2 regions of the Dactylosporangium sp. NPDC048998 genome follow, and region 2 is predicted to be linked to the other one. Evidence: riboswitches for the same ligand, from Rfam matches in the RefSeq annotation. Region 2 holds a riboswitch; the other holds the start of a gene.
What was found. Region 2 has a riboswitch for glycine ahead of gcvP (aminomethyl-transferring glycine dehydrogenase). Riboswitches for the same ligand answer to the same signal wherever they lie in the genome.
Positions count from the first base shown of each region.

Region 1: another riboswitch for glycine. It lies ahead of ACGFI8_RS42335 (L-serine ammonia-lyase); the one in region 2 lies ahead of gcvP (aminomethyl-transferring glycine dehydrogenase).

Region 1 covers NZ_JBICTV010000040.1:25,084-35,902, reverse strand. The annotation lists gene ACGFI8_RS42340 (MMPL family transporter) at 1-675, opposite strand, end outside; gene ACGFI8_RS42335 (L-serine ammonia-lyase) at 723-2,099, opposite strand; glycine riboswitch at 2,233-2,323, opposite strand; gene ACGFI8_RS42330 (AbfB domain-containing protein) at 2,388-3,575, opposite strand; gene ACGFI8_RS42325 (sugar kinase) at 3,671-4,765, opposite strand; gene eda (bifunctional 4-hydroxy-2-oxoglutarate aldolase/2-dehydro-3-deoxy-phosphogluconate aldolase) at 4,762-5,409, opposite strand; gene ACGFI8_RS42315 (IclR family transcriptional regulator) at 5,438-6,181, shown strand; gene ACGFI8_RS42310 (hypothetical protein) at 6,308-6,571, shown strand; gene ACGFI8_RS42305 (DinB family protein) at 6,615-7,106, opposite strand; gene ACGFI8_RS42300 (class I SAM-dependent methyltransferase) at 7,128-7,682, opposite strand; gene ACGFI8_RS42295 (TetR/AcrR family transcriptional regulator) at 7,806-8,459, shown strand; gene ACGFI8_RS42290 (ferric reductase-like transmembrane domain-containing protein) at 8,464-9,831, shown strand; gene ACGFI8_RS42285 (FMN-binding protein) at 9,848-10,312, shown strand; gene ACGFI8_RS42280 (type 1 glutamine amidotransferase) at 10,411-10,819, shown strand, end outside.
Region 2 covers NZ_JBICTV010000014.1:170,596-181,414, reverse strand. The annotation lists gene gcvP (aminomethyl-transferring glycine dehydrogenase) at 1-1,545, opposite strand, end outside; glycine riboswitch at 1,623-1,722, opposite strand; partial or broken gene ACGFI8_RS28830 (DNA polymerase beta superfamily protein) at 1,756-2,409, shown strand; gene ACGFI8_RS28825 (DNA polymerase beta superfamily protein) at 2,479-3,222, shown strand; gene ACGFI8_RS28820 (class I SAM-dependent methyltransferase) at 3,498-4,322, shown strand; gene ACGFI8_RS28815 (hypothetical protein) at 4,336-5,370, opposite strand; gene ACGFI8_RS28810 (CDP-alcohol phosphatidyltransferase family protein) at 5,444-6,040, shown strand; gene ACGFI8_RS28805 (DUF881 domain-containing protein) at 6,228-7,064, shown strand; gene ACGFI8_RS28800 (small basic family protein) at 7,061-7,393, shown strand; gene ACGFI8_RS28795 (DUF881 domain-containing protein) at 7,413-8,105, shown strand; gene gcvH (glycine cleavage system protein GcvH) at 8,122-8,502, shown strand; gene ACGFI8_RS28785 (FHA domain-containing protein) at 8,671-9,111, shown strand; gene ACGFI8_RS28780 (MerR family transcriptional regulator) at 9,185-9,832, shown strand; gene ACGFI8_RS28775 (bifunctional nuclease family protein) at 9,964-10,428, shown strand.

The DNA.
Region 1 (10,819 bases), on a different contig from region 2:
CACGAACGCGGCGAGGACCGGCAGCCCGGCCGCGACCAGCCCGCCGAAGACGAACACGAGCACGACGAGGGTCAGTGGCAGCGAGATCGCCTCGGCGCGGCCGAGGTCGGCTTTCTGGGCCGCGCGCATCTCGGCGTTGAGCACCGGGTTGCCGCCGACCTCGACCGTGGCCTGCGGTACACCCGCGGCGGAAAGCGCGTCGTCGAGCCGGTGCAGGCGGGTGCGCAGCTGCTCGACGGTGTCGTCGCGCTCGCCGCGGTCCAGCTTCGCCAGCGTCACGACCACGAGCAGCCCGCGCCCGTCGTTGGCAAGGTAGGCCGGGGAGGCCGGGACCTGCTGGCCGTTCACCGAGTAGGGCGTGGCGACCCCGCGCACGCCGGCGACCCGGCCGGCGTCGTCCGCGGCGGCGAGGACCGTGGTGCGGACCGCGGCGGCGTCCGGGTCCACGCCGGAGACGAGCCCGATGACGGTACCGCTGGAGTCGTTGCCGGTCGCCACGGCGTCCAGCCCGTCGATCGCCTCGACGTGCTTGGGGTTGCTCGCGTCCGCGATGGCGCCGAACACCGGCCCGAACGTGAGGCCGCCGAGCACGACGACGACCAGCCAGGCGCCGATCACCGGCCACCGGTGCCGGAAACAGAACCGCCCGATCCTCGCCACCACGCCCTGCGCCATGACGACAGCTTCTCAGGCCTGCGGTGGCGGGGCGGCGCCGACCCGGGTCAGCACTCGATGACGGTCACCGCCAGCCCGCCGCGGGCCGTCTCCTTGTACTTCACCGACATGTCCCGCCCGGTCTCCCGCATGGTGCGCACGGCCTTGTCGAGCGTGACATGGTGCGCCCCGTCGCCGTTGAGGGCGAGCCGCGCCGCGCTGATCGCCTTGACGCTCGCGATCGCGTTGCGCTCGATGCACGGGATCTGCACCAGCCCGCCGACGGGGTCGCAGGTCAGCCCGAGGTTGTGCTCGAGGCCGATCTCGGCGGCGTTCTCGACCTGCCGCGGGTCGCCGCCGAGCACCTCGCACAGCCCGGCGGCGGCCATCGCACAGGCGGAGCCGACCTCGCCCTGGCAGCCGACCTCGGCGCCGGAGATCGACGCGTTGCCCTTGATGATGATGCCGACGGCCGCGGCGGCGAGCAGGAACCGCACCACGCCGTCGGCCTTGTCCTCAGGGGTGCCGGGCACGAACCGCGTGTAGTAGTGCAGTACCGCCGGGATGATCCCGGCCGCGCCGTTGGTGGGCGCGGTGACGACCCGCCCGCCGGACGCGTTCTCCTCGTTGACGGCGAGGGCGTAGAGATTGACCCAGTCGAGGACGCGCAGCGGGTCCGACTTATCCGAAATTTCGGATAAGTCGGCATAGAGCGCCGGTGCCCGGCGGCGGACCTTGAGGCCGCCCGGCAGCACGCCCTCGGGCCGGGTGCAGCCGCGGTCGACGCAGGCCCGCATGACCGCCCAGATGTGCAGCAGTTCCGCGCGGATCGCCGCCTCGCTGCGCCAGGCCTGTTCGTTGGCGAGCATGACGTCGCTGATGGACAGGCCCTCGGCCGCGCAGTGCGCAAGCAGCTCGGCACCGGTGGCGAACGGGAACTTCACCGGCGTCTCGTCGGCGGCGATCCCGCCGTCGGGGCCGGTGACGAAGCCCCCGCCGACGGAGAAGTACGTGCGCGTGTCGAGGGGCTCGCCCGCGGCCGTCCAGGCGTGGAAGCGCATCCCGTTGGGGTGCTCGGGCAGCGAGCGGCGGCGGTGCAGGACGAGGTCGGCGTCGAGGTCGAACGGGATGGTCCGGGCGCCGTCGAGCAGGCCGATGCGGCCGGAGGCGCGCACCGCCGCGACCCGGTCGGCCGTCGTGTCGGTGTCCACGGTCGACGGCTCGGCGCCCTCGAGGCCGAGGACCACCGCGGCGGGCGAGCCGTGGCCGTGGCCGGTGGCGCCGAGCGAGCCGAACAGCTCGGCCTTGATCCGGCCGACCCGCGGCAGGAGGCCCTCGCCGGCCAGCCGGTCGACGAACCGGCGGGCGGCGCGCATCGGGCCGACGGTGTGTGAGGAGGACGGGCCGATGCCGACCGAGTACAGGTCGAAGGCGCTGAGGGTCATCGCGAGAGGCTCCCTGGTCGCGGACTGGGTGGACCTCCCCGCTCTGTCATCGATTGCCTGAGAGCTTCACCGCCGGCGTGCGGCGGTTTGCACCGTGGGCGCGGGACGCGGCGTCCCGGCTTTTCAGAGTCGCCTGTCCGCGGCGGTACGTGGGCCTGAGAGATTCCCGGGGAGGAGTTGCTCCTTCGGCGCCCCAGTGCTGGGGACTCTCCCGTCGCGGTTCATGCGGCGCGATATGCGGTTGTCGCGGCGACCGTACGGCCCGCGCGCGGCCCCGTCAAGCGGCGTTCAGGGTGCCCACGGCGCCTCGACCGACCAGGTGATGTCCGGCACGAGGCTCGCGGCGTTGTCCTGTGCGGCCGTGCCGCCGGGCGTGGCCAGCCACAGCTCCGCGTTGATGTGGCGCAGGTACGCCCCGGGGTAGTTCCACGAGGCCAGCCGCACGCCGCCGGGGGCGGTGCGGGCGCACCAGGTGGCGTCGGCGCGCATGAGGGCGGTGCCGTCGTCGGCGCTGATGCGCACCCGGCCGTTCTGGTGGCGCAGGTAGTAGCCGGGATAGTTGCGCGACTGCAGGCTGTAGCAGCCGCCGGCCACGCCGGCCAAGCCGGGCCCGACCCGCCAGGTGGCGTCCTGCTTGAGCAGCTGGTCGCTACCGGCGGTGACCACCTCGGTGTAGCCGAGGCCGTTCTGATGGCGGGCGTAGCGGTTGGTGCAGCAGGCGGTGGTGGCGCGCAGCGAGACGTACGAGCCGCTCGGCAGGGTCGTGGGCGCGCCGTCGTCGCCGGCCGAGCCGGGCACCGCGGCGAGGGCGGCGGCCCAGCGGGCGGCCATCTTGTCGTACCCGGCCCGGGTCGGGTGCACGCCGTCGGCGAGGTCTCCGGTGCCCAGCGCGGCGTGCATGTCGACGAAGTGCACGCGGGCGCCCTTGCCCGCCACGATGCCGGGGATGGTGGCGTTGAAGGCGTTCGCGTTCGCCTCGCGGGCGGGGTCGGACAGCGGGATGATCGAGGCGACGAAGACGTCGGCGGCGGGCGCCGCGGCGCGCACGTGGTCGATCAGCGCGGACAGCCGGGCCGGTGCGCCGGCCAGGTCGTAGTTCTGCACGACGTCGTTGGTGCCGAGGTGGACGAGCACGCTGCGGGGCGCGGTCGTGGCGACCCAGCCGGCCGCGTTCGCGTCGACCTGGTCGATGCGCCAGCCGGGATGGCCCTCGTGGTCGTGGTCGGGCAGGTCGGCGGGGCCGTTGAACTGCGAGCCGACGAAGTCGACCGGGTGCCCGGCGTCGGCGAGGGCGCGCCACAGGTTGATGCGGTACCCGCCCGGCACGTTGAACCCGTCGGTGATCGAGTCGCCGAGCGGCAGGATGCGCACCCCGCCGTTGGACTCGGCGTGCGCCGGGGCGCTCACCACGAACAGCGTCCCGAGCAGCGCCGCGACGACTGTGGCCGTCGCGGCGAGCGGGCGTCGTCCTCGCATCTCAACCTCCGCATACTGAGCGATCACGATGGATCCCGAACGTACGCGTTGGTTCTAACGATGTAAATGTTCGATTTTTGTGAGATCTTGTCAGGTCAGCGTCGGACACGGGCGCCGGCCCCGGCGACCAGCGCCTCGACCTCCTTCAGGCTGGCCATCGACGTGTCACCCGGCGTGGTCATGGCGAGCGCGCCATGCGCCGCGCCGTACTCCACCGCGGTCTTGAGGTCGCCGAAGGTCATCAGGCCGTAGATCAGTCCGGAGGCGAAGCTGTCGCCGCCGCCGACCCGGTCGAGGATCTCCAGGCCGGGCCGGTGCGTCGCCTCGGCGAAGTCCCCGTCGGCCCAGGCGATGGCGCCCCAGTCGTTGACCGTCGCCGTGTGCACGCCGCGCAGGGTGGTCGCGACGACCTGGAAGTTCGGGTACGCCTCGACCGCCGCCGAGATCATCGTGCGGAAGTTGGCGGCTTCGATCGCCCCGGCGTGGATGTCCGTGTCCGGCACCTCGAGGCCGAGGCAGGCGGTGAAGTCCTCCTCGTTGCCGATCATCACGTCGACGTAGCCGGCGAGGCGGCGGTTGACCTCCCGCGCGCGCTCCTGGCCGCCGATCGCCTTCCACAGGCTGGGCCGGTAGTTGAGGTCGTAGGAGATCACGGTGCCGTGCCGGCGGGCCGCGGTCAGGCAGGCCTCGATCGTGTCCGGGGTGGTCTCCGACAGCGCCGCGTAGATGCCGCCGGTGTGCAGCCAGCGCACGCCGAGCTCGCCGAAGAGGTGCTCCCAGTCCACGTCGCCGGCGCGCAGCTGCCCGGCGGCGGTGTGGCCGCGGTCGGAGACGCCGACGGCGCCGCGCACGCCGAAGCCGCGCTCGGTGAAGTTCAGGCCGTTGCGGACCGTGCGGCCGATCCCGTCGTACCGCACCCATCGCACGAACGTCGTGTCGACCCCGCCCTGCAGGATCAGGTCCTCCAGCAGCCGGCCGACGTCGTTGTCCGCGAACGCGCTGACGAGCCCGGTGCGCAGGCCGAAGCAGCGGCGCAGCCCGCGGGCGACGTTGTACTCCCCGCCGCCCTCCCACGCGCGGAACTGCCGGGCGGTGCGGATCCGCCCCTCGCCCGGGTCGAGCCGGAGCATGACCTCCCCGAGCGAGACCAGGTCGTAGCGGCACTCGGCCGCCGGACGGACGGTGATCATGCGATCTTCTCCAATGCGGTCCTGGTGCGGCTGGTGACGGCGTCCCAGTCGCGCGCGGCGAGCAGGTCGGGCGCGACCATCCAGGTGCCGCCGACCGCCAGGACCGAGGGCAGGGCCAGGTAGTCGGCGACGTTGCCGGCGTTGACGCCGCCGGTGGGGATGAACCGCACCGAGCGGAAGGGGGCGGACAGGGCCTTCACCATCGGTACGCCACCGAGCTGCTCGGCGGGGAAGAACTTCACGGTGTCCAGGCCGGCGTCCAGGGCCTGCATGATCTCGCTGGGCGAGGCGACGCCGGGGAACACCGGCACGCCGTGCTCGGCGCAGCGCTCCACGACGGCGGCGCTGAAGCCCGGGCTGACGGCGAACCGGGCGCCGGCGTCGACGGCCCGGTCGACCTGCGCGGCGGTGAGCACGGTGCCCGCGCCCACGAGCATGCCGGGCCGCTCGGCCATGCCCCGGATGGCGTCGGCCGCGGCGGCGGTGCGGAACGTCACCTCGGCACAGTGCAGCCCGCCCTCGACGAGGGCGTCGGCGAGCCGCCCAGCGAGGGCGGCCTCCTCGAGCACGACCACCGGAACGATCTTCCCGGCGGCGATGACTTCGACAATGGGGGTATGTTCAGTATGTTGAACGTCGGTCACGTATGTGACCCTAGTGCATGGGAGCCCCGTGACCAACCCTGTCAAGTCCGCCGACCGGACGCTCGACATCCTCGAGGCCCTCGCCGCCGCCGGACCGTCGACCCTGTCCGAGCTGACCCGGCTGCTCGACATCCCGAAGAGCAGCCTGCACGGCATCCTGCGCACGATGGCCGCGCGCGGCTGGATCGAGGCCGAGGAGACCCGCTTCCGCCTGGGCCTGCGCGCGCTGCAGGTCGGCGCGGCGTACCTGGACGCCGACGACACGGTGGGCCTGCTCGCCGGCATCCTGGACGACCTGGCCGCGCGCTTCGGTGAGACGACACACCTGGGCCGCCTGGACGGCGCCGACATCACGTACGTGGCCAAGCGCGAGTCCGTGCACCCGCTGCGCCTGTACTCCGCGATCGGCCGCCGCCTGCCCGCGCACGCGACGGCCCTGGGCAAGGCCCTGCTCGCGGCCCGCCCCGATGCCGAGGTCGACGCCCTGCTCCCCGACCCGCTGCCGGCCCTGACGCCGCACACGATCACCGACCGCGCCGCGCTGCGGGCCGAACTGGCCGCGATCCGGGAGCGCGGCTACGCGGTGGACCGGGAGGAGAACACCGAGGGCATCGTGTGCGTGGCCCGGACGGTCCCGACGCGCGACCCGGCCGCGGACGCGATCAGCCTGTCGATCCCTCGGACGCGCGTGACCGCCACGACGATCGACGAGGTCGCCGCGGCCCTGTCGGACGCCGTGGCAAAGGCCGCCAGCGCCCGCCGCTTCCTGTAACGCAGCCGCCTTCCAGCCGCCCGGCCCGAGGACGTTCTGCACTTCGTCGCCGCGTCATGCTCGCCAAGCACCCAGGTCACGTCAGGCCAGGCGATCTGCCGCTGGGATCGGTCGACGAGCACGTCCGTGCCGGTCGTGGAGGGCTTTACGACCATTCACAGCTTCGCTACGCACTCTTCCGGGCGATTCGTGATCAGCGGAGAACGCAACGGGCAGGAGGGCCTCTGGCTTGCCGACCCGGGTCGGCCAGTGCGAAGGATTGCCGCCGAGCGGCTCATCGACCCGGCGTTGGCACCGGACGGCCGCAGGATCGTGGTGATCCGCGACAGTCACTCCGGCCTCCCGTGGATCGGAGCGATGAGCACCGTCCTCGTCCTGCCAGTTCGGTGATCGCCGTGCTATCTGGCCCCGCGGGCCGCGGGCGGTCCCGTGGTCAGTTCATGCGTCGGATGTCCATGAGGTGGTGCTCGCCCTCGTGGACGGTGTGCCGGCCGAGCCACAGCAGGGTGCGCTCGACCGGCTCCGGCCACGGGTAGAGGCCGACCCGGTCCAGCTCCCGCGGGCCGAGCGCGCCGAACGCGGCGGCCAGCAGTGCGGCGTTCGCGTCGAGCGTCCCGAGCACCGCGGCCGGGTCCTGGGCGTTGTACGCGGCGCTCACCACCAGCTCCTCGCGGCCCATCGGCACGAACTCGGGCGCGTCCACGCGCAGCGCCAGGTCGAGCCGCTCGGCCTGCACGCGCAGCACGTCGCGGAAGTGGCAGGCGTACTCCAGCGCCGACCACACGTCCGGGGCCGGCCGCCGCCGCACGTCGGGCACGGCGGCGAGCGCCTCGGCGTAGCGCCCGGCGAACCCGCCGAGCCGCTCGGGCACGTCGCCGGCGCCGAGGCTCGCATAGCCGAAACCGCACTCCTCGCAGCGATCCACGCCGCCACGGTACCGCGAGCGTCAGATGACCAGGCGCCCGACGAGGCGGAACGGGAGGCGGCCGGTGCGGACCGGCTCGCGGCGCGACGGAATGCCGGGGACCTCGCCGCGGCCGAGCGCCACCCGGGCGTCGTAGATCCACATGCGGCCGCCCGGGCGCAGGACGCGGCGCAGCTCGCGCACGCCCGCGGCCGGGTCGGCCCAGTGGTGCAGACTCATCGACGACACGATCAGGTCGAACGTCGCGTCCGTGAACGGCAGGGCGGCGACGTCCGCGACGGTGAACGTGACCCGGTCGGCCAGGCCGGCGGCCGCGGCGGACCGGCGGGCCTCGTCGATCATCGCGGCGGACAGGTCAACGCCGTCGACGCGGGCCTCGGGCAGCGTGCGGGCGATCGCCAGCGGCACCCGGCCCGGGCCCGTGCCGGCGTCGAGCACCCGCGCCCCGGCGGGCAGGCCGGCCCCGGCGACGTCGGCGGCGATCCGGTCGTACATCGGCCCGAAGAACGGCCGGACCAGCCGGTGGTAGAGCCGGGCGTGGCCGGCCAGCCCGAACATCCGCTCGTGCAGCGACATGGCGGCTCCTCGCAATCTGTTTCCGAACACCAATCTGTTTCCGAACACCATGTTCGGTTACGCTGCGGGGGAGGGCGTTCGTTACCGAACATCGGCGCGGAATCGTCCGGAAAGGCGGGCGCGATGGACCGCCGGGTGCGCCGCACGCGCCGCATCCTGGGCGAGGCGCTGGTCCAGCTGATCATCGAGCAGGGGTACGAGCGCACGACCGTGCAGGACGTGCTGGACCGCGCCGACGTGGGCCGCTCCACCTTCTATGCCCACTTCCGCGACAAGGACGCGCTGCTCATGGCCGGCTTCGAGGACCTGGCCGAGCGGCTGCGCGCCGACCTCGACGCGATGTCGCCCGGCGTGCCACCCGAGCCGGGGCAGCCGGTCGTGGGGCTGTTCTCGCACGCGTACCGTAATCGGACCGTCTACGCCGCGCTGTTCGGCCGCCGCGGCGGCACCGCGTTCCGGCAACGGCTGCACGAGCTGCTCGCCGGGCTGCTCCGCGCACACCTGGCCCCGCACCTGGCGGCGGCGCGCTCGGACCTGCCGGTCGACGTGGTGGTCGAGTTCGCCACCAGCGCCGCGATCGGGCTGCTCGTGTGGTGGATCGACGACGGCTTCCGGTTCCCGCCGGAGCGGATGGCGCTGATGTACCAGCGGATGGCCGTGCCGGGGATCGGCGCCGCGGTCGGCGGCGCAGGTCCACCACCGGCCGGTGCGGTCCGGTCTCCCAGGCGATTCACAGGCTCCGCCCAGCGCGCGGGAAACCGCCACCCCGATCGTTGAACGCATGACTACGAGCGCTGCGCCGGTCCGGCGCGACGGCACACCGTGGTGGTGGGCCGACGCCGCCGGGATCGCCGCCGGCGCGAGCCTGATCGTCGTCGCGGCGCTGTGGGTGCACGGCGGCGGCGTCACGGAGGTGACCGGCGGCGGGTGGGCGGCGGTGACGGCGGCCGGCCGCCTCGCCGGGTTGTTCGCCGCCGACCTGATGCTGCTGCAGGTGCTGCTGCTGGCCCGGATCCCGGCCGTGGAGCGCGCGTTCGGCCAGGATCGGCTGGCCCGCTGGCACCGGTGGACCGGGTTCACCTCGTTCCACCTCATGGCCGTCCACGTGCTGCTGATCGTCCCCGGCTACGCCGGCCAGGCGCACGCGAACGCGTTCGCAGAGCTGTGGGACCTGCTGACCGGGTACCCGGGCATGTTGCTCGCCGCCGCGGGTACCGCCGCGCTCGTGATGGTCACGGTGACGTCGGTGCGCGCCGCCCGGCGCCGGTTGCGCTACGAGTCCTGGCACCTGCTGCATTTGTACGCGTACCTCGGCGTCGGCCTGGCGCTGCCGCACCAGCTCTGGACGGGCGAGGACTTCATCGGCTCCACCGCCGCGCGCGCCTACTGGTGGACGCTGTACGCCGTCGCGGCCGGGGCCGTGCTCGTCTTCCGCGCCGGGCTGCCGCTGTGGCGCAACCGCCGCCACGCGCTGCGGGTCGGCGAGGTGCGCGCCGAGGGGTCCGGGCTCACGTCGGTGTACCTGCGCGGCCGGCGCCTCGACCGGCTGCCGGTGCGGGCCGGGCAGTTCTTCCTGTGGCGCTTCCTCGACGGCCCGGGCTGGTCGCGCGCCAACCCGTACTCGCTGTCCGGCCCGCCGCGCGACGACGTGCTGCGCATCACCGTCAAGGACCTCGGCGACGGCAGCGCGCGGGTCGCGACGCTGCGCCCGGGCACCCGCGTGCTCATCGAGGGCCCGTACGGCCGCCTCACCGGCGAGTCCTACCGCGGTGGCCCGGTCACGATGCTGGCTTGCGGCGTGGGCGTCACGCCCCTGCTCGCGCTGCTGTGGGACCTGCCGTACAACACTGGCGAGGCGACGCTGCTCTACCGCGCCCGCACCGCGGCCGACCTGGCGTTCCGCGACGAGCTGGCCTGGCTGGCCCGGCACCGCGGGGTGCGGGTCGTGCCGCTGCTCGGCCCCCGCGCGGCCGGGTCGTGGCTGCCCCGCGACCTGGCCGGCACGACGCTCGGCGCCGCCGTCCCGGGCGTTGCCGGCCACCATGTCTACGTCTGCGGTCCGCAGGGGTGGACGGACGCGGTCCTGCGCGAGGCCCGCGCCGCCGGCGTCCGCCCCGAACGGCTGCACACGGAACGGTTCGCCTGGTGACCCGGAGGATGATCTGATGCGCCGAATCACGCTGTGGCTGCTGTCCACGGTGGCCGCGCTGGTGCTGCTGTTCAGCTACCGCACCAGCACGATGGGCCCGGGCGGCGCCGTGACGGCAGCCGGGCCGCCGACCAGCGGCACCGGCACCGACGCCGGCTCGGGCTCCGGGACCGGGTCGGGGTCCGGGACCGGGTCGGGCTCGGGGAAGACCTACGACGGCTCGACCGTGCAGACCCGGTGGGGGCCGGTGCAGGTGCGGATCACGGTCGACGGCGGGAAGGTCACCGACGTGACCGCGGTGACGTACCCCAACAGCAACCGCCGCGACCAGCAGATCAACGCGTACGCGCTGCCGCAGCTGCGCACCGAGGCGCTGCAGGCGCAGAGCGCGGACATCGACACGGTCTCCGGCGCGACGGTGACCAGCGAGGGGTACAAGCAGTCGCTGCAGGCCGCCCTCGACGCCGCACACATTGGCTGATCCGTTATCGGATATTCGTGGGAAGGGCGGGACCGGGGGCGCCCGATGCAGCACAATCGGCCGGTCCCTACCGGCCTTCCCTTGGAGCGTTCCGCAGCATGACGGGCGACGAGACGATCGGGCGCGTCAACACCATCGACCACCCCGCCGCCCGCCTCGGCGGCCCGGTGCGCCCGCTGCACGTGCGGCAGCGCTGCCGGATCCTGTTCCTCAACACCCAGGAGCAGGGGCCGCTGCTCCAGATGGGCCTGACGTCGTACCGGGACTGGATCGCCGAGGTCACCCGCCTGGACCCGGACCAGATCCACGCGGTGAACGTGGCCGACGGCGAGCCGCTGCCGGACACCATCGAGGCGCACGGCATCATCGGCGGCGGCTCCGGCCACTCCTCCTACGAGGAGCTGCCCTGGATCCGGCGGGTGAAGCAGTTCCTCACCGAGGCCCAGCGCCGCGGTGTGCCCGAGCTGCACATCTGCTGGTCACACCAGGCGAAGGCGGAGACCGCGG
Region 2 (10,819 bases):
GTCGGCGAACTCGGGCCAGGTGATCGGCTCCATCTCGGTCGTCGCGTTGAGCTTCATCGTGCACGACCCCAGCGGGATCATGCCCCGGTCGAGCGCGTAGTCCTTGTCGGAGAGCTTGCGCAGGTATCGCAGCATCGCCGTCTCCGACCGGTGGCTGGAGAACACCGGGTGGGTCAGGTACGCCGACGCGCGGCGCAGCCCGGCCGGCACCGCGTCGGCGTTGTCCAGCTCGGTCACGTCCGCGTGGGACAGCCCGAACGCGGCGAGCACGTCGCGCAGGTGGTCGAACGTGGTGGTCTCGTCGCAGGCGATGGCGACCCGGTCGGCATCGACGAGGCGCAGGTTGATCCCCCGCGCGGCGGCGGCCTCGACGACCGGCCCGGCCTGGCCCGGCACGACGGCGGTGACGGTGTCGAAGAACGCGAGGTGCTCGGTGGCGACCCCGCCGGCGCGCAGGCCCGCGGCGAGCCGGACGGCCATGTCGTGGGTGCGGGCGGCGATGGCGCGCAGCCCGTCCGGGCCGTGGTACACCGCGTACATGCTCGCGGTCACCGCGAGCAGCACCTGCGCGGTGCAGATGTTGCTGGTCGCCTTCTCCCGGCGGATGTGCTGCTCGCGCGTCTGCAGCGCAAGCCGGTAGGCGGACGCGCCGCCGGCGTCCTTCGACACGCCGACGAGCCGGCCGGGCAGCGTGCGCTCCAGGCCCTGGCGGACCGAGATGTACCCGGCGTGCGGGCCGCCGAAGCCCATCGGCACACCGAAGCGCTGGGCGCTGCCGACGGCGACGTCGGCGCCGATCGCGCCGGGCTCGCGCAGCACGCACAGCGCCAGCAGGTCGGCGGCGACGGTGACGATCGCGCCCCGCTCGTGGGCCCGCGCGACGAGGGCCTCGTGGTCGCGGACCGCCCCGGAGGCGCCCGGATACTGCAGGTGCAGCCCGAAGAACTCGGCCGGCAGCTCCTGCACCGCGAGGTCGAGGACGCGCACCTCGATGCCGATCGGCTCGGCCCGGGTCCGGATCACGGCGAGGGTCTGCGGCAGCACGTCGGCGTCCACGACGTACACCTCGGACTTGACCCTGGACGAACGGCGGGCGAGGGTCATCGCCTCGGCCGCGGCGGTGGCCTCGTCCAGCAGCGACGCCCCGGCGACCGGCAGCCCGGTCAGGTCGGCCACGACCGTCTGGAAGTTCAGCAGCGCCTCGAGCCGCCCCTGGCTGATCTCCGGCTGGTACGGCGTGTACGCCGTGTACCACGACGGGTCCTCGAGCACGTTGCGCACGATCACCGGCGGCGTGTGCGTGCCGTGGTAGCCCAGGCCGATCATCGACACGAGCGGCCGGTTGGCCGAGGCGAGCGCGCGCAGCTCCGCGAGCACCTGCGCCTCCGACGCCGCCGGCGGCAGCTCGAGCGGCTTGTGCCAGCGGATCGAGCCGGGGATCGCGGCGGTCATGAGATCCTCGACCGACTCGTATCCGACGGCCTTGAGCATGCGGGCCTGGTCGTCGGCGGAGGGGCCGATGTGCCGCGCGGCGAAACTCGTCATAGCCACACTCTCTGGGTCTCGCGGGACAGGGGCGATGCGATGCGCTCCTCCCCCTCTGTCGCAGACTCCAGAGGTGCCAACCCGTCGCGGTCCTTTTGCCTGAGAGGTTCCGGGGAGGAGTTGCCCCTTCGGCGCCGCCGTCCGTTGGTCAACGGTGGTCTCTCCCGCGCGGGTATTGCCGGCCCGCCTACCCTACCTCCTGTGCAGGACCTGACCATCGTGGCGTCGCACACGATCTACTCCGCCGTCGTCGGCTCCCGCGCCTACGGCCTCGACGGACCGGACTCCGACACCGACCGCCGCGGCGTCTTCCAGGCGCCGACCCCGCTGTTCTGGCGCCTGGACAAACCGCCAGCGCACATCGAGGGCCCGCTGCCGGAGCAGTTCTCGTGGGAGGTCGAGCGCGTCTGCACGCTCGCGCTGGCCGCCAACCCGACGGTCTGGGAGTGCCTGTCCTCCCCGCTTGTCGAGCGGGTCACCGACGCCGGCCGGGCCCTGCTCGACCTGCGCCCGGCGTTCCTGTCGCGCCGGGCCGCCCGCACCTACGGCGACTACGCCCGCGACCAGCTGGCCAAGCTCACCGCGGCCCGCGCGAAGACCGGCGAGGTGCGCTGGAAGCAGGCGATGCACATGGCCCGCCTGCTGCGCGCCGGGGCCCACGTGCTGCGCACCGGCGAGGTCCTGGTCGACGTCTCCGCCGTCCGCGACGAGCTGCTCGCCATCCGCCGCGGCGAGCTCACCTGGGAGGAGTTCGAGGCCCTGGCCGCCTCGCTGTCCGCCGAGCTGCGGCGCGCGGAGTCCGCCTCCACCCTGCCGGAGGAGCCGGACCGCCCGGCGGTCGAGGAGTTCCTGGTGGAGCTGCGGGCCCGTGCATCGGTACCAGCATCGGTACCGCACGTGCCCGCCCCGCCGCCGCTGCCGGTCCTTGACGACATGGACGACGTGCCGCCGTGGGCGGGCGACGTGGCCGACGAACACCCCTACCCGCTCGTCTTCGCCACGGTGAGCGGCGCCCACCTGTACGGCTTCGCGTCCGTCGACTCGGACCTCGACCTGCGCGCCTGCCACGTCCTGCCCCTCGACGAGGTGGTGGGCCTGACGACGGGCCCGCAGACGGTCGAGTCGGGCGGCGTCCGCGAGGGCATGGAGCTGGACGTGGTCAGCCAGGAGCTCGCCAAGTTCGTCCGCCTGCTGCTCAAACCCAACGGGTACGTCCTGGAGCAGTTGCTCTCGCCCCTGCTCGTGCGCACCTCCCCGCTGCACGAGGAGCTCAGGGCGCTCGCGCCGCATTGCCTGACCCCCGAGCACGCCCGCCACTACCTGGGCTTCGCCGCGGGCCAGTGGCAGCTGTACCTCAAGACCGGCGAGCTGAAGCCGGCCCTCTACACCCTGCGCGTGCTGCACACCGGCCTCCACCTGATGCGCACCGGCGAGGTGGAGGCGGACCTACGGGTGCTCAACACCCTCCCGTACGTCCCCGGCCTGATCGAGGCCAAGCGGGCCGGCGAGCACCACGCGCTGCCGCCGGACCTGGTGGACCCGGAGACCCTGGCCGCCGACGTGGCGCGCCTGACCGCCGAGCTGGAGGCCGCCCGCGACGCCTCGAAGCTCCCGGCCACCCCGTCCGCCGGCCCGGCCCTCAACGACCTCGTCATCCGCACCCGCCTGCGCCGCTGACACGCCCCCGCATCGCCGCACCCGCCGGCGCCCGGATACGGTCGTTCGCGTGCAGGAACGCGGCGGGGGCGGCGATGGCCGGGGCCCCGTCGGTGCGGGTGCCGCGGGTGGCCGGCTCGGCGCCGACGCCCGCGAGTCAGCCCGCGCGAAGACCGCCTACACCGACTGGACCGTGGAGGCCCTGGACGACGCCCTGCGGCACCGGACCCCGCGGATCGGCCAGGCGCCGAGACGGTCGACGAGATCCTCGCCCGAGCCTGGACGGAGGCGGCAGTTTGAGCGCAACCGACAGCACGAACGGCACCGGCGAAACCAACGGCAGTAACGACGCAGACGGCACGAACGGAATCGGCGACGCAAACGGCACCGACAGCACCATCGGCGCTGAAGCCACGAACGGGACCGACGACGCGAACAGCACCAGCGGCATGGACGACCGCCCGCCCCAGTACGCCCCCGGGCCGCACACCCCCACGCCGGCCGTCGCCGCGCCGGCCGGGTCCCGCGCGGACGCCATTACCGCGTTCCACGCCGGACTGGACGGCCCGACGTGGAACATCGCGGGCTGGGGCAGCGCCGAGCTGCAGCGCGTGCGCTTCGAGGCCCTGCTGCGCGCGGCCGCCTACCGCGGCGGCTCAGTCCTCGACTGGGGCTGCGGCCCCGCCGACCTCTACTTCCACCTGCGCTCCGTGAACCGCTCCATGAACCTCCCCGTCGACTACACCGGCGTGGACCTCGACCCGCGCATGGTCGAGCTGGCCACGTCCCGCGGCGCCCCGAACGTCGCCCTGCTGGCTCAGGGCCACGCCCCCGAGGGCCGCTACGACTACGTCTTCGCGAGCGGCATCTTCCAGTTCGCCGACCCGGAAGACCCCCTCTACTACCTCACTATCTTAGAACACATGTACGACATTTCCCGGCGGGCGGTGGCCGTGAACTTCCTCAGCGCCCAGCGCCCCGAGGCCGCCAAGGCCCCGGACGAGCTCTACGTGGACCCGGCCGTGGCGGCCCGCTTCGCCGCCGCGCTGACCGACCGGTGGGTCATCGACCACGGCTATCACCCGCAGGCGGGCGACTTCACGCTCGCCCTGCTCAGGTAGCGTCGCCCGAGCGTCACGGGCGGCAGCGGGCCGAGTTGGGGTCGATCATCAGCAGGGACGCGTCGACGGCCTCGAAGTCGGAGCCCTTCAGGGCCTTGAGGGCGTCGAGCTGGTTGTTGCTCCACCGGTCGTCCTGCGTCCCCGAGAAGTACCAGGGCGAACCGTTGTCGGCCAGGATCGCGCCGTACGTCTTCAGGGCCTGGGCGACCGCGCGCGCCTGCGGCGGGTACTTCGAGATGTCCACCGACGCCTTGAGGCGGAACCGCGCGCCCATCGGCGGCAGGCTCGCATCGGTGGCGTCGGAGGCGGCGTGGCGGGCCGGCCAGACGTACGACTTGCGGGTCTTCGGCGCGGTGAACCGGATGGCGTGGTCGATCCGGCCCGCGGCGGCCTCGTCGGCGCGCGGCAGGCCCGGCAGGATCGGCAGGCCGGCCGCGTCCGCCGACGTCCAGCCGGCCTTGCGCAGGGCGTTGCCGCGCAGGTCGTAGACGGCGCCGGAGCCGGCCCGCCACGAGCCGTCGGGGTTGGGGTGGGCGTCGAACAGCTCGTACGCCTTGCACGCCGCGCTGTCCTGCAGGATCACGTGCCGGTCGCCGCCGGCGGCGGCGCCGCCCTCGATGCGGGCGTTGCGCGGGATCGGGTACGGGCCGGGGTCGCTCTCGCCGGCGTAGGAGAACGTGACCTTGACCTTCGCCTGGCCGGTGGGGACGGCGGTGACCGGGATGCCGAACGGGGCGCCGTCGATCAGGCCGGCGCCGAAGTCGGGGTGGGCGTGCGCCGCCGCGCCGATGCTGGCCACCCAGGCGGCGGAGTCGCGGTGGACCGGCAGCTTGGAGACATCGGCGTGCCAGACGTTGTCGGCCGGGAAGACGGTGCACGGTGCGGCGGCGGTTGGCGAGGCCGAGCCCGACGGGGCCGCGCCGAGGGCACCCTGGGCCGCCGGGAGCGCGGAGGCGTCCGCCGAAGGCGTTGTGGCCGGCGGCTTCGGCGCGGAAGGCGAGCATCCCTGCAGTACCAAAACGGCTACAACGGCAGCGGTCCGCCTCATGCCGCCGGACGCTACCGCCCCGGCCCGCCGCGCCTGCACGGGGTCACCCGTGTGGACTGTTAGCATTCCCGGCGTGGCAGACCGGCAGGGTCTCGGGCCGGTGCTCACCGTCCCGAACCTCATCAGCTTCATGCGCCTGCTCGGCGTGCCATTGTTCCTGTACCTGTTCCTCGCCACCGACGCGACGGGCTGGGCGGTCGCCGTGCTCGCCGTCGGCGGGCTGAGCGACTGGGTGGACGGGTTCGCCGCGCGGCGGCTCAAGCAGGTCAGCCGGCTGGGCGAGCTGCTCGACCCGCTCGCCGACCGGCTGTACATCCTGGCCACGCTGTTCGCGCTGACGTTCGAGCACGTCGTGCCGTGGTGGTTCACGATCGCGCTGCTCGCCCGCGAGGCCGTGATGGTGCTGTGCCTGGTCGTGCTGCGGATCCTCGGCCACGGGCCGCCGCCGGTGCACTACGTGGGCAAGACCGCCACCGCGATCCTGCTCATGGGCTTCCCGATGATGCTGCTGGCGCACTTCAGCGAGGCGGCGCGGCCGTGGGCGCAGCCCAGCGGCTGGGCCCTGCTGTGGTGGGGCATCGTGCTGTACTGGGTCGCCGCCGTCTTCTACTTCATCCAGGCGGCCATCCACGTGCGCGCCGGACGCGCCACGGCCGCCGGGGTTCCGTGACCGGCCCGGAGCGAAGCGGCGCCTGGTCTGGGTCGATCCTCGCGAAGCCTCATCGAGCCAGACTGGGCGGCGCCTGGTCTGGGTCGATCCTCGCGAAGCCTCATCGAGCCAGACTGGGCGGAGGGGCCGGGCACCGGCTGGCTCAGCCTTCAGGTCACGCAACCGACGAGCGAAGCGAGGAGGGCGCGTGACCTCGCCGCGCCGCGACGATCTGCTCGGCGAGCTGTTCCGCAACCCGCTCGACCCCGGGTACGCCGCCGCGGCGGCCCGTCGCGGTGGCGCGGCACCGCCACCGTCCGGGCGCTGGCTGACGGCCGCGGCGACGCTCGCCATCGGCTTCCTGTTCGCCGTCGCCTACCACCAGGTGGTCGCCGCCGCGCCAAGCACCACGAAGGCCCGCGACGACCTGGTCGCCGACGTCCGCTCGCGCCAGCGCACCGCCGACGACCTGCAGCGGCGCGCCGCCGAGCTGCGCGCCCAGGTCGACCAGGCCCGCGACGCCGCGCTCGCCGACGGCGACAACGCGTCGCGGTTGCGCAACCTCGCGGCCGGGACCGGCACGAGCAAGGTCACCGGCGACGGGGTCGCGGTGCGCGTCGTCGACGCGCCGGCGCAGGTCGACCCGGTGACCGGCCGTACCGCCGACGAGAACCTCGGCCTGGTGCTCGACCGCGATCTGCAGGACATCACCAACGGGCTGTGGCAGAACGGCGCCGAGGCGGTGGCGGTGAACGGGCAGCGCCTGACGGCGACGAGCACGATCCGGACCGCCGGCGGCGTGATCCTGGTCGACTTCCGGCCGGTCACCAGCCCCTACGAGGTCACCGCGATCGGGCCGCCGGACATCGCCGACACCTTCGGCCGGTCCGTCACCGCGAAGCGCTTCAAGCGGTACGTCGACGAGTACCGGATGCAGTTCAGCGTGAAGAAGCGCACGAAGCTGACCCTCGCCGCGGCCGCCGAGCCGCCGCTGCGGTACGCCAGAACTCCCTCGCCCTCTCCCTCTGGAGGTCCAACGCGATGATCGCCGTGATCGCCCTGGCCATCGGGGTTGCGGCCGGAATCTTCCTCGAGCCGACCGTGCCGCTGGGGCTGGCGCCGTACCTGCCGATCGCCGTGGTCGCGGCGCTCGACGCGGTGTTCGGCGGGGTCCGGGCCAAGCTCGACGGCATCTTCGACGACAAGCAGTTCGTCGTGTCGTTCGTGTCCAACGTGCTGGTGGCGGCGCTGATCGTGTACCTCGGCGACAAGCTCGGGGTCGGCGGGCAGCTCTCCACCGGGGTGGTGGTCGTGCTCGGCGTGCGGATCTTCGGCAACGTGGCGGCGATCCGGCGTCACCTCTTCCGGGCCTGACCGTGCGGAGTGCCCAGCCGTGAAGAAGCCGGCCAACCTCGTCATCGCCGTCCTGGTCGCGCTGCTCGGCTTCGCCGTGGCGGTGCAGTTCAACGCGGGCGGGTCCGACGCCGAGCTGTCCTCCGCCCGGCCGGAGGACCTCGTGCGGATCCTCTCCGACCTCGACGCCCAGCAGGAGCGGCTGCGCGGCGAGATCAGCGACCTCGAGGACACGCAGCGGCAGCTCGACTCGGGCGCGCAGGGCCGCGACGCCGCGCTCGCCGACGCCCGCAAGCGCGCCGACGAGCTGGGGATCCTCGCGGGCACCCTGCCGGCCGAGGGGCCGGGGCTGCAGATCGACCTCATGCAGGGTACCGACGCTATAAAGTCCGAAACGGTCCTCGACGCCATCGAGGAGCTGCGCGGCGCCGGCGCCGAGGCGATGCAGATCGCCGGGGCGGGCGGGTCGGCGGTGCGCATCGTCGCTTCGACGTACTTCGTGGACGGCCCGGAAGGGGGCCGCCTCGTGGTCGACGGGACGACGCTCGCCGCGCCATATACGATCACCGTCATCGGAGGTCCGGACACCATGCGGACGGCGCTGAACATCCCGGGAGGGGTCGTGGACAGTGTTCGCCAGCACGGCGGTACGGTTTCCGTGCGCGAAGCGGATCCGGTGCACGTGACCGCGTTGCACACTGCCGGTGCGTTGCAGTACGCCAAGCCCGCCTGACGAAGAAGGACGCGACGTGATTCCCGAGGATCTGCGGTACACCGCCGAACACGAGTGGCTCGCCCCCGCCGGCGAGGCCACGTTCAAGGTCGGCATCACGCATTTCGCGCAGGACTCCCTGGGCGACATCGTGTTCGTGCAACTGCCCGAGGTCGGCGCCGCCTACCAGGCCGGCGACGCGCTCGGCGAGGTCGAGTCGACCAAGAGCGTGTCGGAGATCTACGCGCCCGTCTCCGGCGAGGTCGTCGCGGTGAACCCGGCGCTGGAGGGCGCACCCGAGCTCATCAACTCCGATCCGTACGGCGAGGGCTGGCTGGTCGAGCTCAAGGTTGCCGACTCGGCCGCGGTCGACGCCCTGCTCGACGCCAAGGCCTACGGCGAACTTACCGTCGGCTGACCGTCCGAATTCCGCCTGTCCCTTGCCGCGCGTCCGGTTGACCCGTTATTTCGGGCGTGACTAGGCTCGCTCAGTCAACCGTATGCGTTCTTGGCATTCTGATGCATCCTTCGTGTGCATCGTGGAATGCAGCCGGTAGACACCGACATACGACCGTGAGGTGGTTCGATGACGCGCCCAGACGACGAGTTCCCCCCGCTCGACGTCACGTCCACGCTCAACCTTGGCGCCATTGAGGATGCCATCGAGGGGCCGGACACTGACATGGTCCCCACGCGCATGTCGGGTTCGCTGCCGCCTGGCACCGCACTGCTCGCGGTCCGCCGCGGCCCGAACGCCGGCGCGCGCTTCCTGCTCGACCATGACGTGACGACGAGCGGTCGGCACCCCGACAGTGACATCTTCCTCGACGACGTGACGGTCTCGCGCCGCCACGCCGAGTTCCACCGCGAGGGCGGCACCTTCACGGTGCGCGACGTCGGCAGCCTCAACGGCACGTACGTCAACCGCGAGCGTGTCGAGGCCGCTACGCTCAGCAACGGCGACGAGGTCCAGATCGGCAAGTTCCGCCTCGTATTCGTGGCAGGACCGCGCCCCGACGAGAGCTGAGGCGATGACGGCGTCGGCGGCCGCCTGGAACTCTGCTACCCCGGGTGAGGAACTCACCCGGGGCGAGCGTCTCATGAGTATCGGCGAGGTGCTCGCGCACCTGCGCGGCGAATTCCCGGACGTCACCATCTCCAAGCTGCGGTTCCTGGAGACCGAGGGGCTCGTCGAGCCACGACGCACCCCGGCCGGGTACCGCAAGTACACCTGGACGGACGTCGCCCGGCTCCGCTACGTGCTGACCGCCCAGCGTGACCAGTACCTCCCGCTTCGCGTCATTCGCGAGCATCTGGCCACGATGCGGGAGCCCCTGACCGAGGTTTCCGCGGTGGTACCGCAGGAGGCCCCCGCCGAGGTCCGGCTCACCCGCGACGAGCTGCTGACCAAGACCGGCCTGACCGACGCCGGACTCAAGGCGCTGGAGGATCACGGCCTGCTCAAGCCCCGCCTCGGCAGCGGCTACGACGCCGACGCTCTGGAGGTCGCCATCGCCGCGGCCCGCCTGGCGGAGTTCGGGGTCGAGCCGCGGCACCTGCGCGCGTACCGGGCCGCCGCCGACCGCGAGATCGGCCTGTTCAGCCAGCTCATCACCCCGCTGACCAGGCAGAACGGCCCTGCGGGCCGCGCCCGCGCGGCCGACACCGTGCACGAGCTCGCCGCACTCACCCAGCGCGTGCACGCCGCCCTGGTCCGCACGGGCCTACGGGAAATCCTGGGTAAATAACCGATTTCCGCTCCGTTTTCCGCGGGCGATCTTCACCACTCGGCACGCCACACGGGCCTTGCGAGTGGCACGACTGCGGTGGAGTCCGTGTAACGTGCAGGGAGAGGGAAGTCGACACGGAGGCGGCGGCAGTGCGAGAGCTGAATGTGGTCGGGGTTCGCGTGGAGCTGCCTACCAATCAGCCCATCGTGTTGCTCAAGGAGGTCGACGGCGACCGCTACCTGCCGATCTGGATCGGCGCGGTGGAGGCAACCGCGATCGCCTACGAGCAGCAGGGGGTCAAGCCGGCCCGGCCGCTCACCCACGACCTGATGCGCGACATGCTGGCGGCCTTGAAGGCACCGCTGCACGCCGTCGAGATCGTGGAGATGCGCGACAACATCTTCTACGCTGAGCTCGTCATCGGCGAAAACGTCCGGGTCTCGGCCCGCCCGAGCGACTCGATCGCTCTGGCCCTGCGCGTAGGCGCCCCGATCCGCTGTGCCGACCAGGTCCTGACCGAGGCCGCGATCGTCATCCCGGACGAGCAGGAGGACGAGGTCGAAAAGTTCCGCGAGTTCCTGGAGCAGGTCCGCCCGGAGGACTTCGCCGGCTGACCGCCCTCCCACCAAGGGAGGACCGGCACCCGACACCCACCCCGGGCGGGCAGCTCCGGCCAATCCGCACCTCAGCAGCGCAGGGCATTCACCGGTTCGGTTGCGTTCGTGGTCCGGGTTTCGCGGTTCTGGCGAGCCAGGGGTAGGCACGGTCGCGCAGGAGCCCAGTCCTCAGTACGGCGCGCCCAGCGCCCCACCCCTCGGCCCGGCCGACAATCCCGCCCCCCGGAGGCCTCCCATTCCGAGTCCAATTGTTCGATTAAGCCGGATTTGCGGCTTTTATGTCGCCAGCAGTGCCGACTCAGAGTGAGCGACACTCACCGACAGTGGGCTTGCACCCAAGCGAACGAGCACCCGTCTCACTCCGAGGCACGCGCCTCACCCAGACGTG